Regions from separate parts of the Weizmannia sp. FSL W8-0401 genome, predicted to be linked through region 1. Evidence: riboswitches for the same ligand, from Rfam matches in the RefSeq annotation. Region 1 holds a riboswitch; the other holds the start of a gene.
What was found. Region 1 has a riboswitch for S-adenosylmethionine ahead of NSU00_RS13030 (sulfite exporter TauE/SafE family protein). Riboswitches for the same ligand answer to the same signal wherever they lie in the genome.
Positions count from the first base shown of each region.

Region 2: it holds a riboswitch for S-adenosylmethionine, as region 1 does, so the genes downstream of both, NSU00_RS12395 (5-methyltetrahydropteroyltriglutamate--homocysteine S-methyltransferase) here and NSU00_RS13030 (sulfite exporter TauE/SafE family protein) in region 1, are expected to answer to the same signal.

Region 1 is NZ_JBBPAG010000001.1:2,650,263-2,654,622, forward strand. It holds gene nfsA (oxygen-insensitive NADPH nitroreductase) at 1-483, shown strand, start outside; gene NSU00_RS13025 (amino acid permease) at 726-2,060, shown strand; SAM riboswitch class I at 2,372-2,479, shown strand; gene NSU00_RS13030 (sulfite exporter TauE/SafE family protein) at 2,568-3,524, shown strand; gene NSU00_RS13035 (purine/pyrimidine permease) at 4,009-4,360, shown strand, end outside.
Region 2 is NZ_JBBPAG010000001.1:2,512,577-2,516,936, forward strand. It holds gene NSU00_RS12385 (hypothetical protein) at 232-465, shown strand; gene NSU00_RS12390 (Bax inhibitor-1/YccA family protein) at 592-1,227, opposite strand; SAM riboswitch class I at 1,379-1,481, shown strand; gene NSU00_RS12395 (5-methyltetrahydropteroyltriglutamate--homocysteine S-methyltransferase) at 1,620-2,723, shown strand; gene NSU00_RS12400 (L-lactate MFS transporter) at 2,827-4,062, opposite strand.

The sequences.
Region 1 (4,360 bases):
GCGGCGGAAATGGAAGGTGTAGATGCGCAAGATACACTTGAGACAACGGAAAAATTTATGGTCGCGCTCATCGACACGGCACTGGCCGCGCAAAATGCCGCGCTCGCTGCGGAATCGATGGGGCTTGGCATTTGTTATGTCGGAGGCTTGCGCAACCGGCTGCCGGAAGTGGCCGAACTTTTGAAAATCCCGCAATATGTCCTTCCGCTATTTGCGATGACAATCGGCTATCCGGCCGATCCGTCTGCGAAAAAACCGCGCATGTCGGCTGAGCATATTTATTTTGAAGATGAATACCCGGCTGATGAACGTCTTTTGCGCGATCTGAAGGAATACAATGAAACGGTTTCGCAATATTATACAAAACGCACAGACGGAAAAAGGAACGATACCTGGACAGGCCAAATGGCACAATTTTTTAAAGAACCATCGCGCGTTTTCATGAAGGAATTTGTAGAACGCCAAGGGTTTGATAAAAAGTAGAGGGAGCTGGCGCGTATTTTCCTCTGCCCGTCCCGGGGCACAAACTTAAACAGAACGGCGAGATACTACAATGAGTGGTGTCCCGCCGTTTTGTCATTTTGCTTTGGTGAAATGCGGGTGCATCTGTCATCCGGCGATTCCATTTTTTTGTATATCAATATTTCCTTTTTTCTGCTAAAATAGAATAAATGCTTTAGCACTGAAAAGCGTTTATCTAAAAAAGAAAAGTGAGATTGATAGAAATGGAAAAAAACCAACATCATTTGCAAAAAGGCTTGTCACCAAGGCATGTCCAGTTCATCGCATTGGCCGGGATGATCGGAACCGGCATTTTTAAAGGCAGCTCCGATACCGTCAGCCTTGCCGGCCCGAGTGTTGCCGTTTCTTACCTGATTGGCGGCGCGCTTTTATTCATTGTCATGTCAGCGCTGGGGGAAATGGCGCTCGTCCACCCCGGCCTCAACGTCCAAAATCTGATCCACAAAGCGTTCGGCAGCCGGGTTTCTTTCATTATTGGCTGGCTGTACTGGATTAACTGGGTCATTGTTACAGTCGTGGAACTGCTTGCAGCCGGGAGCTTCCTGCAATTCTGGGTTCCCCACGCGCCATTGTGGCTGCTCAGTTTGCTCTGCGCCGCTTTCATAGTCGGCATCAATTTAACTGAAGTGAAGTACTACGGCGAATTTGAATTTTGGATTGCCGGCATTAAAATCATCACATTGATCGTTTTTATCCTGCTTGGCGCGCTGATTTTATTCGGTTTATTCCCCGGGACATCTTCCACGCTGTCCAACTATACAGCGCACGGCGGGTTTTTCCCGAACGGGCTTCACGGCACGTTCAGCGCTTTTCTGATCGTGATGTTTTCATACGGCGGCGCGGAACTGATTGGCGTTACCGTTTCGGAAACGAAAGACAGCGAGAAAGTGCTGCCGCGTGTCATTAAACAGACCGTTGTCCGCGTCATGCTTTTTTATATTTTGCCAATCCTGATCATTTGCGGCATTGTCCCGTGGAACCAGGTTTCTTCCGTGGAAAGCCCGTTTGTGCAGGTATTCAGCCGCACGGGGATCCCCGCTGCCGCCCATGTGATGAATTTTGTGCTCTTGACGGCCGTTCTTTCTGCTGCCAACTCCGGCATTTATGCCACTTCGCGCACACTGTTCAACATGGCGCAATCCGGAGAAGCGCCGCGCGCCTTTTTAAAAATTTCCCGGAAAGGCGTCCCGCTCATCAGTATTTTGCTGACCTCGCTGTTTATTTTAGCCGGCGTGATTCTGGCCTATCTTACGCCGGATGAGGTCATCAGCTATTTGATGACCATCCCGGGATTTACCGTCGTCCTTGTCTGGATCGCCATCTGTGCAGCCGAACTGCGGCTCCGGAAGTCGTATGAAAAATTGCCTTCCTTCCGTGTAAAAGGGTACCCTTTCATGGTCTGGGTTGCGCTGCTTGCACTGGCAGGTATTTTCCTGTCCTTTTTGCTGGGCGGCGGCAACCCGATTGGTACAAGCGTCTGCCTCGCTATTTTAATCGTGCTGGTCGTCCTGTCACTGAAAATCAAAGCAAAGGAATAGGCTTGTGTTGATAAAACCGGTTCCCTTGGGCGTGCAGGGGACAGGCACGGGTGGATAGCGCGTATCAAACTGCCAGAATGGGCGGGCCCGCTAACCCGTTCGGACTATTGAATGGAAGCAACCATAATCCCCCCGCGCATCCTAAAACAAGCTTTTTAAAACCAAGCCGTTGAAAGAAAAAACTCCCGACAGAGCGTAATCTGATGGGGAGTTTTTTTCTTTATCCCCCCATTCGTATAAATCCGATAAAAAAACTTGCAATAATTATATTGACTTCCATTTATTTTCTGATAAAATTTTAAACAACAAATCACTTATCAAGAGCGACGGAGGGATCTGGCCCAATGAAGTCCGGCAACCTGCAGCGAGCAGCAAGGTGCCAATTCCAGCAAAATGGGTACCATTTTGAAAGATAAGCGCTTATCCTTTACTCGCTGTCTTTCCGTAAAATGGCGGAAAGATTTTTAATTTCTGCAAGGCCGGCCGTTTAAACCAGGATAGGCCCTGATGCGTATAATTCCTCTACATCTGGATGAATCAAATTTATGGATGAAGAAAGCGGGGAACATGAACATGCAAAAATTAATTGTCTTAGCACTTGTCGGCCTTGCCGCACAATTGGTGGATGGATCTCTCGGAATGGGTTACGGGGTGACTTCAACCTCACTCCTCTTGGCTTTCGGAATTGCGCCGGCTGTCGCATCAGCTTCTGTGCATTTGGCGGAGGTTTTTACAACGGCGGCTTCCGGGGTCTCACATATGAAATTTGGGAATGTCGATAAAGGGATCATTTGGAAACTGGTTGTACCCGGGGCTGTCGGCGCCTTTCTCGGGGCAACCGTTCTCAGCCATCTTCCTGCAAGCACATTAAAACCGTACATTTCTATTTTTCTGATCGCCCTTGGCCTCTATATTCTTATCCGGTTTCTGATCAACGCGCGCGGGGCGTTGAAAGTCAAAAAAAAGACCGGGTCTAACGTATTTTTTATCCCGCTCGGCTTTGTCGCAGGATTTTTTGATGCAACGGGGGGCGGCGGCTGGGGCCCTATCGCTACACCGGCTTTGCTGTCCAGAAATGACATCGAACCGCGGAAAGTGATCGGCTCGGTGGATACAAGTGAATTTGCCGTATCCCTGGCGTCAAGCATCGGTTTCCTTTTATCCCTCGGCGCTATGCAGATTAACTGGATCTGGACGATCGCCCTCATGCTTGGCGGCCTGATCGCCGCACCGATTGCAGCCTATCTGGTTAAAATTTTGCCGGCTCATTTGCTGGCTGTCATTGTCAGCGGCATGATTGTGTTCAGCAACGTGCAAACTTTATTAAAAATGGCCGGCGCCGGAAGCGGCTGGTACGGCGTTACCTATACAGCCATTGCGGCAATATGGGCAATCCTCATTTTCTATACAATCAGAAAACACAAGCGGGCAGTTGCCAGCGCCAGCGTAAGCGTCGCAGAATAAGGAACATGTTCGGGCAAGGGATCCATTGCCCGAATTGTTTTTTTAAAGCCGTTTTTGGCAATAAACGGGCTGAGGCGTTTCTATGTGAACGAACAACGCCATTTTTGCTTGCTTCCTTTATGCAGACGCCCTCTATGTGAAGGAAAGCGGCCCCGTTTTTTCACCTAATTCAGCCATCCCTTAACCAAGCACCGGCAAAAATAATTCATCACAAATGTTTTCGAGATCGCACACCTAAGTGAAGGCAGCGCAAACTTCTTTTAGCGGCAAATGCACAGAGGCGCATTTTGTGATTTTTTTGCGGGCCAAAACATGGCTTACCCGCGCCCGTCCGGTTTGCAGCCCCTGTTTATGCCGCCGTCCGCCATGCCCGCTTTCCCTCCCCCGTCCGCGAAATGTTTTATGTTTAAAATGTAAAATCTGTTTTGCTATAATTATATTTACTGGTATTTTCCATTTTTTGAACGGAAAGAACGGTGTGTCTATGAAAACATTGATTTCGTCGCTGCAATGGATGGCATTTATGATCGCAGGGTCGATCGCGGCCCCGATTGCCATTGCGGCTGCTTTCCATTTCAGTGCAGGTGAGACTGCCCTGTTTGTGCAGCGGACGCTTTTTGTACTCGGGATCGGCGGCCTTTTGCAAGGCATTTTCGGCCACAGAATGCCAATCAATGAAGGGCCCGCCGGGCTGTGGTGGAGCGTGTTTGCCATTTATGCGGGGCTTGTCGGCAGCATGTACAGTTCAAGCACTGAATCTCTGCAATATTTGGCAGGCACACTGATTGTAACCGGCATCTTTTTCTTCCTGCTCGCTTTTACCGGCCTTGTGGACC
Region 2 (4,360 bases), 140 kb from region 1:
CTTCGATTATGTTGCGTGCAATGTTTGAATGAAGATGAAAAAGTGTAAGAAGATAAAAAAAGGATGTGCCCTGTTTTTTCCGGAAGCAGCCGGGGAAAACGGGCACATGAAAAAAGGAGCAGAGCAATGGCTGGGCAAATTCCTAATGAAAAAACGATTGATGATACCATTGATTTGATGAAATAAGGGTATCTCTACATTAAAAACCGGACGGACGATTATCATGCAATTTTGTTTGAAACCCGTCTGCTCGGGCAAAAAGCGGTGTGCATCAGCGGCGAGGAAGCAGTCAAAATGTTTTATGACCCGGAAAAATTCAAACGAAACGGGGCTGTGCCAAAACGTATTCAAAAAACGTTGTTTGGCGAAAATGCGATCCAGACGCTCGATGGAAAAGAGCATCTCCACCGGAAAGCGCTGTTTTTATCGCTGATGGGGCCGGATGCGCAGCAGCATTTGGCATAAATGGTCCGGGCAGCATGGGAAGCGCGCATCCCCGAATGGGAGCAAAAAGACCGTATTGTTTTGTTTGACATCCAACATGTGAAAAAGAAAACGCCTGCCGGTGAATGGCGGGCGTTTTCTTTTTTCTCAATCGTCTCTTCCCAAAATGCCGAGAATTTGCAAAATGTAAATAAACAGGTTGATAAAATCAAGGTACAGGCTTAAAGCCAAAAGCGGGACCATTTCCTCGGAAATGCCATGGTGCTTCATTTGGTTAAAGTCAAAAACAACATACAGGGAAAAAACAATCGCGCCAATGAAGGAGTACGCGAGCATCCCGGTTGAGGTTAACGGGCTGAAAATGCTGAATATTCCGATGAAGATCAGCGCCAACAATGCGACAAGCAATGCGGTGCTTAAAAAGCCAAGATCCCTCTTGGTAACGGCCCCAATAACACCCATCACGGCAAAAATGCCGAACGTGGAACCAAAAGCGAGCAGGACGACCTCAGCACCGGCCTGGGATGCATAATAAGCTACAATCGGATATGTCGTAATACCGGAAATAAAGGTGAAAGCATAAACGAACATATACCCGACGCTCTTTTTCCTTCTTAACCAGAAAGCGGCGATGACCATTGCAATTTCTGCAACCATCAGCGGCATCATAAGCGCAGGCGGAATGAATCTCCCCGTATATAAACCCGCCGTTGCAAACAGCAGTGAAACGGCAAAGACGCCAAGCACTTTCTGGAATACAGACCTTGATTGTATGGCCTCCATAAAATCCCTCCTTTGTTTTTCTTATTACTATTATATTTTCACATCGCCCCTGATTTCAATCTTTCCGTCCCATTTTAAAAAATTTTGCGAATGCCCTTGACAAAAATAGGTGGAACATTTAAAGTGTATTTAAACTAAATAATATTTAAAATTCTTATCCAGAGAGGTGGAGGGACTGGCCCCTTGAAGCCTCGGCAGCGGTCTTTTTTAAAGAACTGTGCCAATTCCAGAAAGCAATTGCTTGAAGATAAGAAGAGCGGACGGTTCTGTTTTGCAATCCATACCTCTTCTTATTGCCGAAGAGGTTTTTTTAATGGGCCCATGCAGCTAAAAGCAATTTCTTTCTGCGCACAGCAGCTGTTTTAAAAAATATGCAGAAAGAGGGAATCATGATGACAAAAACATTAACAAAAGCGCCGTACAGGGCAGACATTGTCGGAAGCTTTTTGCGCCCGGCCCGGTTGAAGAAAGCGCGGGAAAAATTTGCAGCGGGAACCATCCCGGCCGAAGACTTGCGTGCAATAGAAGATGAAGAAATCCGCCGCCTGGTCGACAAACAAATTGAAGCCGGCCTCGAAGCGGTAACGGACGGAGAATTCCGGCGGAGGTTCTGGCATACAGATTTCATGGAACATTTAAACGGGGTAAAAGGATACGTGCCGAACCATGGATACCGGTTTGTCGGCATCGAAACGGAAGCTTATGACGTCCGGGTAACCGGAAAAGTCTCCTTTAACCCGGACCATCCGCACATAAAAGATTTTATTGCGCTGAAAGAAATCGCCGGGGACAGGGCGGTTGCGAAAATGACTATTCCAAGCCCGAATCAGTTTTTCAATGCGGGAATCCGCAATGAAGACATTTACCCGGATCTTGAAGAATACGCAAATGATATTATCCAAACTTACCGGGATGCGATCAAAGCTTTTTATGATGCCGGCTGCCGCTACTTGCAGCTGGATGATGTTTATCTTGCCGGCCTGTGTGCACCGAAACTGCCGTTTGCAGACAGTGAGCTCGAAAGGGAAAGATTGATTGATCTCGCTTTACATGTAGCAAACAGCGTACTGGAAGACAAGCCGGATGATCTGACCATCACAACCCATCTGTGCCGCGGCAACTACCAGTCGAAATGGGCTTTTGAAGGTCCGTATGATAAAATTGCCCCGAAAATCTTTGCAAATGAAAAAGTAGACGGGTTTTTCCTTGAATACGACGATGAGCGTTCCGGCGGGTTTGAACCGTTGAAATACATTCCGGAAGGCGGGCCGAAAGTCGTGCTTGGCATTTTTACATCGAAAAAGGGAGAGCTTGAAGATAAAGTGCTGATCAAAAACCGGATTCGGGAAGCATCCAGGTATGTACCGCTCGAACAGCTTTGCATCAGCACCCAGTGCGGCTTCTCCTCCACCCACCACGGCAATCTTTTAACAGAAGAGCAGCAGTGGGACAAAGTAAAATATATTGTGGATACCGCAAAGGAAATTTGGGGATAAACCGGGAAAACCCGCTGGGGCAGCCAGCGGGTTTTTTATCATGATGGAGGCACGAATCCCTTTCCTGTCTGCTTGTTCATGATCGAAGCACACAGCCCTTGCTTTAATGCGAATGCTGGGCACGGTTGACATTCCCCCGAACCCCGTGTGCGTGGGCTGCTTCTTCAGCCGGCGATTTAATGAAAAGCGTAATCGCAAAAGAGACCAGGCAGAGAATCGTGATCGCATGGAATGTCGGCATAAAGCCCCCGAGAAGGGAAGCGATGACCGATCCGGATAATGCGCCGATGCCGAAGCCTTGGTAAATCACTGAATAATTGGCGCTTTGATTTTTCAGGCCGAAGAAGTCTGAAATAATAGCCGGAAATACGGTGACATTTCCGCCGAAACCGAAAGCAATCGCAGCAACACAGATAAAGAACAGGGCGAAATTTAAGTGGGCATAGCTCAAAATGGAAACCGCAACGGCCGTCGCGAGCAGCGTCCCTGATACCACTTTCATTCTTCCCACATGGTCTGATAAACCGCCGAGAACGAGCCGCCCGATGGTGTTAAAGACGGCAATCAGCGCCACTGCATTGCTGGCCGTCGCAACATCCAGCCCGACAAGCCTCGTGCCGATGTCTTTAACAAGGCCGATCAGATATAAACCGCTCATACACGCCGTGAAGAACACGATGAATAAGAGGTAAGCTTGTTTCGTTTTGAGCATTTCTTTGATGGTAAAATCTTTTCCGGCCGGCTGTTTGGACACAGTACCGGATGTGGTTGTATTTTCTGCTTCTTTCAAGAGGAAAGATCCGCCGGTGATCATGGCAATTGCAATCACTCCCCAGCAAAGAAAAGCCTGTGTGACACCAAACGAACTGAGGACGGCACCGTTTATAAACTTAAATACCAGGCTGCCGGTCCCGTATGCCCCGACGGAGATGCCTGAAACGAGGCCTTTTTTATCCGGAAACCATTTCATTAAATTGGATAAAGTCGTGATATAAGCTGTCCCGTCTGCATAACCGACAATAAGGCCTGCCAACAGATAGAGCATCCAAAGTGAAGGTGCAAATGAACTCAAGATTAATCCTGCGCCAAGCAAAATGCCGGAAAAAGCAACCAAGCGGCGCAGCCCCCATTTTGCCTGCAATTTTGTCGCAAACAATGTCGATACTGCAAGTGCTAGGCTTAAAATAGAAAATGTCGTCGATACTGCACTCAATTGCCACCCGAATTTATCAACAAGCGGCTGGTTAAATAAACTCCATGTATAAACAGTCCCAAGCCCCATTTGTACAATCATCGTCCCCAATACAATCAGGCTGCGGTTTGCTTTTCGTTCTAACATGTCCGATTCCCTCCGTTTCTTCTGTCCTTTTCTACAGTTCAAATTATAGTACGAAAATAAGGAGGGAACTCATTTTCGGAACGAGAATGCTTTAAAAAGGAATAAACGGTATACAGAAAGGAATGGATGGCACAGGAACAAACCGCTTCTTGAAACTTTCCCGCGCAATGTCCATAAAAGATGGCATATGGATAAAATCAGGTATTCCAATTTATGCACAATCTTCCTGAAAAACGGTATTGCCGGAAGCAGGCCATGCCCGCTTTTTCGGCGCAACACCTTGGAGGATGGCAAATTG